DNA from 2 places in the Pseudomonas sp. I2 genome. Region 1 is predicted to be linked to the other one. Evidence: predicted binding sites of a transcription regulator. Region 1 holds the regulator's gene; the other holds the start of a gene.
What was found. Region 1 encodes FliA, which starts transcription of late flagellar genes. Its sites were predicted from a motif close to CTAAAGTTTNNNNNNNNNNNGCCGNTAA; they were not measured.

Region 1 (4,416 bases):
GCGCCCCCTTTAACAGTGTGAAAACCGCGAAAGATCGCATTGAGCAGGTCCGCGTCGTCGGGCCGGCTTTCCAGCTCGACCAGTTGCTCGGACAGTTGCTCGAGAATTTCGCCGGCTTCTACCAGGAAATCCTGGAGGATTTCTTCATCGGCGCCGAAGCTCATTGAACGTGCTCCCTAAAAACCCAGGCTGGACAGCAGATCGTCGACATCGTCCTGACCGGACACGACGTCTTCACGCTTATCGGCATGAATCTGCGGACCTTCACCCCGGGCCGGATGTTTTTCTTGATCTTTTTCAGCGCGCAGCTGCTGGTGGTCATGTTCGATACCGGCAAAACGGTCGACCTGGCTTGCCATCAGCACGAGCTTGAGCAGATTGCTTTCGACTTCGGTGACCAACGCGGTCACGCGCTTGATCACCTGGCCGGTCAGGTCTTGATAGTCCTGGGCCAGGAGAATGTCGTTGAGATGGCCTGCGACCTTGCGGTTACCCTCGACGCTGTGCGTCAGGAAACTGTCGACGCGCTTGACCAGCTCGCGAAACTCCGGCGCGGCGACCTCGCGGCGCATGAAGCGCTGCCAGTCGGCACTCAGGTTCTGGGCTTCGGCGGCCAGGTCGTTGAGCACCGGGGTGCCCGCTTCCACCAGGTCCATGGTGCGGTTGGCGGCGCCCTCGGTGAGCTTGACCACATAGGCCAGGCGCTCGGTGGCGTCGGTGATCTGCGACATTTCCTCGGCCTGCGGCATGCGCGGGTCGATCTGGAAACTGACGATCGCGCTGTGCAACTCGCGGGTGAGCTTGCCGACTTCCTGGTACAGGCCGCGGTCGCGGGTCTGGTTCAGTTGGTGGATCAACTGCACCGCCTCGCCGAACCGGCCGTGCTCAAGGCTCTCGACCAGTTCCTGGGCATGTTTCTTCAGGGTCGATTCGAACTCACCCAGCGACGTGTTTTTCTGCTCCATGGCGCCCCCTGACGTGACTCAACCGTTGACGCGTTCGAAGATCTTCTCGATCTTCTCCTTGAGCACCTGGGCGGTAAAAGGCTTGACCACATAGCCGTTGACCCCGGCCTGGGCCGCTTCGATGATCTGGTCGCGCTTGGCCTCGGCAGTCACCATCAGCACCGGCATGTGTTTGAGGCGGTCATGGGCGCGGACCTTGCGCAGCAGGTCGATGCCGGACATGCCGGGCATGTTCCAGTCGGTCACCAGGAAATCGTAATGGCCGTTTTCCAGCATCGGCAGCGCCGTGGTGCCGTCGTCGGCCTCGTCGGTGTTGGTGAAGCCCAGGTCACGCAACAGGTTCTTGATGATCCGCCGCATCGTCGAAAAGTCGTCAACGATGAGGATTTTCATGTCTTTGTTCAATTAGACCTCCAAGCAGTCCTAGACGCGCTCGGCCCCGAGCACGCATTCAATCAATTGGGCATCATTTACAACGACTGCGGCGAACCTGGCTTCAGCGCGCCCGCCATTCCCCCAGGCGGCTGCGCAGGCGCGCCGCGCACTGGCTGTGCAACTGGCTGACACGCGACTCGCTGACCCCCAGTACCTCACCGATCTCCTTGAGGTTCAGCTCTTCGTCGTAGTACAGCGCCAGCACCAGGCGCTCACGCTCCGGCAGGTTGGCGATCGCATCGGCCAGCGCGGCCTGGAAGCGCTCGTCCTCCAGGTCGCGCGAGGGCTCCTGCTGGCCACTGGCGCCATCCTCGTGCAGCCCCTCGTGCTCGCCGTCCTGCAACAGGTCGTCGAAGCTGAACAGGCGGCTGCCCAAGGTATCGTTCAGGATCCCGTAGTAATCATCGAGACTCAATTGGAGTTCGGCAGCAACTTCATGATCTTTAGCGTCACGGCCGGTACGCGCCTCGACGGCACGTATCGCGTCACTGACCATACGGGTGTTGCGGTGCACCGAGCGCGGCGCCCAGTCGCCCTTGCGGACCTCGTCGAGCATGGCGCCACGGATGCGGATACCGGCGTAGGTCTCGAAGCTGGCGCCCTTGCTGGCATCGTACTTGTTGGCCACTTCCAGCAGGCCGATCATGCCGGACTGGATCAGGTCCTCGACCTGCACGCTGGCCGGCAGGCGCGCCAGCAGGTGATAGGCGATGCGCTTGACCAGCGGGGCGTAGCGTTCGACCAGTTCGTACTGGGCATCGCGCGACGCCTTGCTGTACATCTTGAAACCGCTCGCGTTCATAGCACCGGCCCTGCGCTGGTGGGCTGCACCAGGCGCTCGACGAAAAACTCCAGGTGCCCGCGCGGGTTGGCCGGCAACGGCCAGCTGTCGACCTTCTGCGCGATGGCCTTGAACGCCAGCGCACACTTGGACCGCGGGAAAGCCTCGTAGACCGCCCGCTGCTTCTGCACCGCCTTGCGCACGCATTCGTCGTAGGGCACGGCGCCGACATACTGCAGCGCGACATCGAGGAAACGATCGGTGACCTTGGTCAACTTGGCGAACAGGTTGCGGCCCTCCTGCGGGCTCTGCGCCATGTTGGCCAGCACGCGAAAACGGTTCATGCCGTAGTCGCGGTTGAGCAGCTTGATCAGGGCGTAGGCGTCGGTGATCGAGGTCGGCTCGTCGCACACCACCAGCAGCACTTCCTGGGCCGCGCGGACGAAGCTGACCACCGAGTCGCCGATGCCGGCGGCGGTGTCGATCACCAGCACGTCGAGGTTGTCGCCGATCTCGCTGAACGCCTGGATCAGGCCGGCATGCTGGGCAGGCGCCAGGTGCACCATGCTCTGGGTGCCAGAGGCGGCCGGGACGATGCGCACGCCACCGGGCCCCTGCAACAGCACGTCGCGCAGTTCGCAGCGGCCTTCGATGACATCGGCCAGGGTGTGCTTGGGCGTGAGGCCCAGCAGGACGTCGACGTTCGCCAGGCCCAGGTCGGCGTCCAGCAGCATGACCCGCCGGCCCAGCTCGGCCAGTGCCAGGGACAGGTTCACTGAAACGTTAGTCTTGCCGACGCCACCTTTGCCACCGGTTACGGCGATCACCTGTACGGGATGCATGCTACCCATGTTCGTTCTTTACCTTGTCTCGCTTGGACCCAGGCCACATGAGGGGCTGAACTCGACCCCCTGATGTAGGTACTTTGCGCTGCACATTCATCAACCCGCGCGCTTGCCAGGGTTGTGATAGAGATCAGCGAACATGTCGGCCATCGCCTCTTCGCTGGGCTCGTCCTGCATTTGCACACTGACTGCGCGGCTGACCAACTGGTGCTTGCGCGGCAGGTGCAGGTCGTCGGGAATGCGCGGCCCATCGGTAAGATAGGCCACCGGCAATTCATGACTGATGGCCAGGCTCAGCACTTCACCGAGGCTGGCCGTTTCATCGAGCTTGGTCAGGATACATCCGGCCAGGCCACAGCGCTTGTAGCTGTGGTAGGCGGCGGTCAGCACCTGCTTCTGGCTGGTGGTTGCCAGCACCAGGTAATTCTTGGCGGCAATGCCGCGCCCGGCAAGGGTTTCCAGTTGCATGCGCAGGGCCGGGTCGCTGGCTTGCAGGCCAGCGGTATCGATCAGCACCACGCGCTTGCGCAGCAACGGCTCCAGCGCCTGGGCCAAGGACTGGCCCGGATCGACGTAGGTCACCGGTACGTTGAGGATGCGCCCCAGTGTCTTGAGCTGCTCCTGGGCACCGATACGGAAGCTGTCCATGCTCACCAGCGCCAGGTTATGCGCGCCGTACTTGAGCACGTAGCGCGCCGCCAGCTTGGCCAGGGTGGTGGTCTTGCCCATGCCGGCCGGGCCGACCATGGCGATCACCCCGCCCTCCTCGATCGGCTCCACCTCTGGAACCTCGATCATCCGCGCCAGGTGCGCCAGGACCATGCGCCAGGCATGCCGTGGTTCGCCGATCTCGGCGGTCAGGTCGAGCAGTTCGCGGGCGATCGGGCCGGACAGGCCGATGCGCTGCAGGCGGCGCCAGAGGTTGGCCTGCTGCGGCTTGCTGCCCTGCAACTGGCTCCAGGCCAGGGAGCCGAGCTGCACTTCGAGCAGCTCGCGCAGCCCCGACAGCTCCGAGCGCATGGCATCGAACAGACGCGGGTCGACGGCAGCCGGAGCCTGCGCGGCGGCAGGCGGCGGCAGGTCGACATGGGGCTCGACCAACGGCTCCGAGGCGGTCAGCGGCAGGCCGGCGAACAATTGGCGGTTGCCTTCGTCGGTGTCGTTGCGGCTGCCCAGCTCGGCCTGGGCGGTGGCGATGCGCGACTGGGTCTTGCGCAGTTCGTCCTCGAGCTCGGCATTGGGCACACGTGGGGCCAGGGCGGACAGCTTGTAGTCCAGCGCGGCCGTCAACTCGACACCGCCGGCGATGCGCCGGTTGCCGATGATGGCGGCATCGGCGCCCAGCTCATCGCGAACCAGCTTCATGGCCTGGCGCATATCGGCGGCGAAA
Region 2 (4,416 bases), on a different contig from region 1:
TCGCAGCGCCTGGCGATCAGCGTCTCGCGCCGCTGCGGCTGCTCGATCAGGTTGAGCACCGGGCACGTGGCGTTGGCCTCGGCCTCATCGTCGAAATACAACCGCGTATGCAGGTGGATGTTGATGCCACGGGCGAACAGGCTGATGTTGATATGCGGCGCCATGGGTACGCCCGCGGCATTCTTCACCACCCCTGGCTTGACCGTGTGCAGGGTCCACTCGCCGGCGTCGAAGGTGGTGGCGGTGCGGCCGAAGCTGTTGAAGGCGTTTTCCAGGTTGTAGTGGTCCTGGTACTCGCCGCTGGCGTCGGCTTGCCAGAACTCCAGGAACGAATCGCGCACCAGGTGGCCGTTGCCGTCATACACGTGGCCGATCAACAGGATGTGCTCGCCCGGCGCGTGCGGCTTGGCCAGGCGGTTCCAGATCTCCTGGTCGCGGGTCGGGTTGCCGGCCGCCGCCAGGGCGAGGCCGATATGCACGTAGGGGCCGGCGGTCTGCGAAGGGGTTTCCGGCAGCAGTTCGATAGGCATGGCAGGCTCCTCAGCAGTTCTCGAAGTGGCTCTTGCGCTGGCCGCGCAGCACGATGTCGAAGCGATAGGCCAGGCAGTCCATGGGGTTGGCGTTGCTCATGTCGAGCTTGGCGATCAGCCGCTGTACCGCGTCGGGGTTGGCGATCGACTTGACGATCGGGCACAGCGGGATCAGCGGGTCACCTTCGAAATACAGCTGGGTGATCAGCCGGGTGGCGATCGACGGGCCGCTGATCGACACATGGATATGCGCCGGACGCCAATCGTTGGGGCCGTTGCGCCAGGGGTAGGGGCCAGGCTTGATGGTGCGGAAGCTGTAGTAACCGTCGCGGTCGGTCAAGCAGCGGCCAACACCGCCGAAATTCGGGTCCAGCGGCGCCAGGTAGCGATCGTTCTTGTGCCGGTAGCGACCACCGGCGTTGGCCTGCCACATCTCCACCAGGGTGTTGGGCACCGGCGTGCCGTACTGGTCGAGCACACGCCCGGCCACGATGATGCGCTCGCCGATCGGCAGGCCGCCATGGTTGAAATTCAGCAGCAGATCGTTGTCATGGGGACCGAAACCGAGGTGGGAAAAGTCCGGGCCGGTGCTTTCGCTGATCGACTGCGGGATGCTCACCAAGGCTTGGCGCGGGGAGCGTGCCACGGACGTCTTGTAGTCGGGGGTGAAGGCCTTGGGGTGCCAGTTGCGATCACGGATCACGAAGCGGCGGGTGTCCTGGGCGGGCATGCCGTTTTCCTCTCTTGGAATTATGGAGTCGCCTGTGCGTGGCAGGCTGGCCTGCAGTTTCGAACAGGCCGGGCAGCGTGAATATTGAAAACATGCTGACCATCCATAACCTTTTGGTTATGGATGCACACGCCGGCTGACAGGCGCAGCGACACTGAACTAATCTTTGTCTTCATGTTTCACGCTCCGGAGAGCATTTCATGGAATGGCGAAAAGGCCGACGCAGCGACAACGTAGTCGATGCCCGCGGCGCAGGTGGTGGCGGCGGCATGCGTTTTGGCGGCGGCAAGGGGTTGGGGCTTGGCGCGATCCTGCTGATCGTGGGGATCGGCTGGATCACCGGGCAGGATCCGTTGCAGATCCTCGGCCAGATCGCCGGCCAGATGGAGCAGCAACAGCAGCAGGTCCCTGCCGGGGCGGGTGGCAAGGCACCGCCGGCCAACGACGAGCAGGCCGAGTTCGTCGCCTCGATCCTCGGCGACACCGAAGATACCTGGAAAGCCCTGTTCGCCCAGGCCGGCAAACAGTACCGCGACCCCAAGCTGGTGCTGTTCAGCGGCCAGGTCAGCTCGGCCTGCGGTTTCGCCTCCTCGGCGGTCGGACCGTTCTACTGCCCGGCCGACCAACGGGTGTACCTGGACATGACGTTCTTCCGCGAAATGGAAACCCGCTTCGCCGCCGCCGGCGACTTCGCCCAGGCCTATGTGATCGCCCATGAGATCGGCCACCATGTGCAGACCCTGCTGGGGGTCTCTGCCCAGGTCGACGCTGCCCGCCGCAGTGGCCAGCGCATGGAGGGCGACAACGGCCTGCTGGTGCGCCAGGAGCTGCAGGCCGACTGCCTGGCCGGGGTCTGGGCCTACCAGGCGCAGAAACGCCTGAACTGGCTGGAGCCGGGCGATGTCGAGGAAGCCCTCAACGCCGCCAATGCCATCGGCGACGACCGCCTGCAGCAGCGCGGCCAGGGCCGCGTGGTGCCGGACTCGTTCACCCATGGCACCTCGGCCCAGCGTGTGCGCTGGTTCAAGGCCGGCTTTTCCAGCGGCGACGTCAATCGCTGCGATACCTTCAACGCACGCAGCCTCTGAAACCGACCTAAACCCCATTCGCGGCGCTCCGACGTCCCGGCAAGCCCGCGAATGGGGCGCAGAGCGCCCTCCGCGATCTCCCGCACGCAAACGTTTCAAATGTTCTCGAAAAAGCGTTTCAGCTTCGGCCCTGCTTGCCGATAACCCCTCCACGAATCAGCGGGCCCACCTGATAACAACAAACGCCCGGCGGTTGGAGATCAAGAGAGCGAAAATCACTTCGGGAGAGCGTGCATGAACAGCTGGTTTGCCAACATCAGCGTCAACCTTAAACTCGGGCTGGGCTTCGGCCTGGTCCTGCTGCTGACCGGCCTGCTGGCCCTGACCGGCTGGACCAGCCTGGGCAGCCTGATCGACCGCAGCAACTGGATGAGCGACATCACCCAGCTCAACAGCGACCTGACCAACCTGCGCGTCGCGCGCCTGCAATACATGCTGACCAACGGCGACGACACCTCGGCCGCCAACGTGCTGGACAAGCTCGACACCTTCGGCGCCCAGCAGCAACACCTGGTCAACACTTTCAAGAGCCCGGAAAACCTCAAGCTGCTGCGCGAGCAGGGCCAGACCATCAGTGAGTACCGGGTCTCGCTGGACAAGATGCGCAAAGGCTACAGGGCCACCCTCGCCGCTCGTGAGGCCATGGGCCAGACCGCCAGCCAGGCCCACGATGCGATCGAGACGATCGGCCGCGACGTGCTGGCAAGCCCGCAGGACGATGCCGCCCGCCTGGCGCAGTACCTGGTGGTCAGCAAGGTCGAGCAACAGTTGGCCCAGGTGCGCCTGGACGTGCGCAACTACATCACCGACCTCACCCCCGATGCCGAACAGGCCGCCCTGCGCCAGCTCGATGCCGCACTGGCGCAAATCGACGACCTCAAGCGCCAGTTGCCGGGCGAGACCGCGCCTATCCAGCAGTTCGAGCGTGCCATGCTGGCCTATCGCGATGCCGTGCGTCAGTTCCGCGACGCCACCGCCGAGATTGGCGTGGCCCGCGCGGAAATGACCGTACAGGGTGCCGATATCGTCAAGCGCAGCGATGCGCTGTACAAGATCCAGCTCGAGCGCCGCGACAACGAAAGCGCCCAGGCGCGCAGCCTGCAGACCATCGCCACGCTGCTGGCGCTGCTGGTGGGCGTGCTGGCGGCCTTCCTCATCACCCGGCAGATCACCCGCCCGCTGCGCGAGACCCTGGATGTGGTGGAAAAGATCGCCAGCGGCGACCTCACCCAGGACCTGCGCGTCACCCGTCGCGACGAACTGGGCGTGCTGCAGCAGGGCATCGCCCGCATGGGCGTGACCCTGCGCGAGCTGATCACCGGTATTCGCGACGGCGTCACGCAGATCGCCAGTGCCGCCGAGGAACTGTCGGCGGTGACCGAGCAGACCAGCGCAGGCGCCAACAGCCAGAAGGTCGAGACCGACCAGGTCGCCACGGCGATGCACGAGATGGCCGCGACCGTCCAGGAAGTGGCGCGCAATGCCGAGCAGGCCTCCCATGCCGCAACCGGCGCCGATGAGGAAGCCCGTGCCGGCGATCGCGTGGTGGGCGAGGCGGTCAGCCAGATCGAGCGCCTGGCCGCCGAGGTGCATCGCTCCACCGAGGCCATGAGCCTGCTGCAGCAAGAAAGCCAGAAGATCGGCAGCGTCATGGACGTGATCAAGTCGGTGGCCGAGCAGACCAACCTGCTGGCGCTCAACGCCGCCATCGAGGCGGCACGCGCCGGTGAAGCCGGCCGTGGCTTCGCGGTGGTGGCCGACGAGGTACGCGGCCTGGCCCAGCGTACCCAGCAGTCCACCGAGGAGATCGAGGAGCTGGTGGCCAGCCTGCAGAACGGTACCCAGCAGGTGGCCGACGTCATGCTCGGCAGCCGCTCCCTGACCGACAGCAGCGTGGAGCTTGCGCGCAAGGCCGGGCTGTCGCTGGAGAACATCACCCGCACGGTGTCGAACATCCAGTCGATGAACCAGCAGATCGCTGCCGCTGCCGAACAGCAGAGCGCCGTGGCCGAGGAAATCAGCCGCAGCATCCTGAATGTACGGGACGTGTCGGAACAGACCGCCACGG

Region 2: a site for FliA is predicted at 2,465-2,492, ahead of WCE05_RS19590 (methyl-accepting chemotaxis protein). Genes of this name have one in related genera too.

The regions. Positions count from the first base shown of each region.
Region 1 is NZ_JBCGFQ010000034.1:20,860-25,275, reverse strand. It holds gene WCE05_RS17695 (chemotaxis protein CheA) at 1-164, opposite strand, end outside; gene WCE05_RS17690 (protein phosphatase CheZ) at 177-965, opposite strand; gene WCE05_RS17685 (chemotaxis response regulator CheY) at 984-1,358, opposite strand; gene fliA (RNA polymerase sigma factor FliA) at 1,462-2,202, opposite strand; gene fleN (flagellar synthesis regulator FleN) at 2,199-3,032, opposite strand; gene flhF (flagellar biosynthesis protein FlhF) at 3,123-4,416, opposite strand, start outside.
Region 2 is NZ_JBCGFQ010000041.1:29,482-33,897, reverse strand. It holds gene pcaG (protocatechuate 3,4-dioxygenase subunit alpha) at 1-530, opposite strand, end outside; gene pcaH (protocatechuate 3,4-dioxygenase subunit beta) at 541-1,260, opposite strand; gene WCE05_RS19595 (neutral zinc metallopeptidase) at 1,461-2,348, shown strand; gene WCE05_RS19590 (methyl-accepting chemotaxis protein) at 2,583-4,416, shown strand, end outside.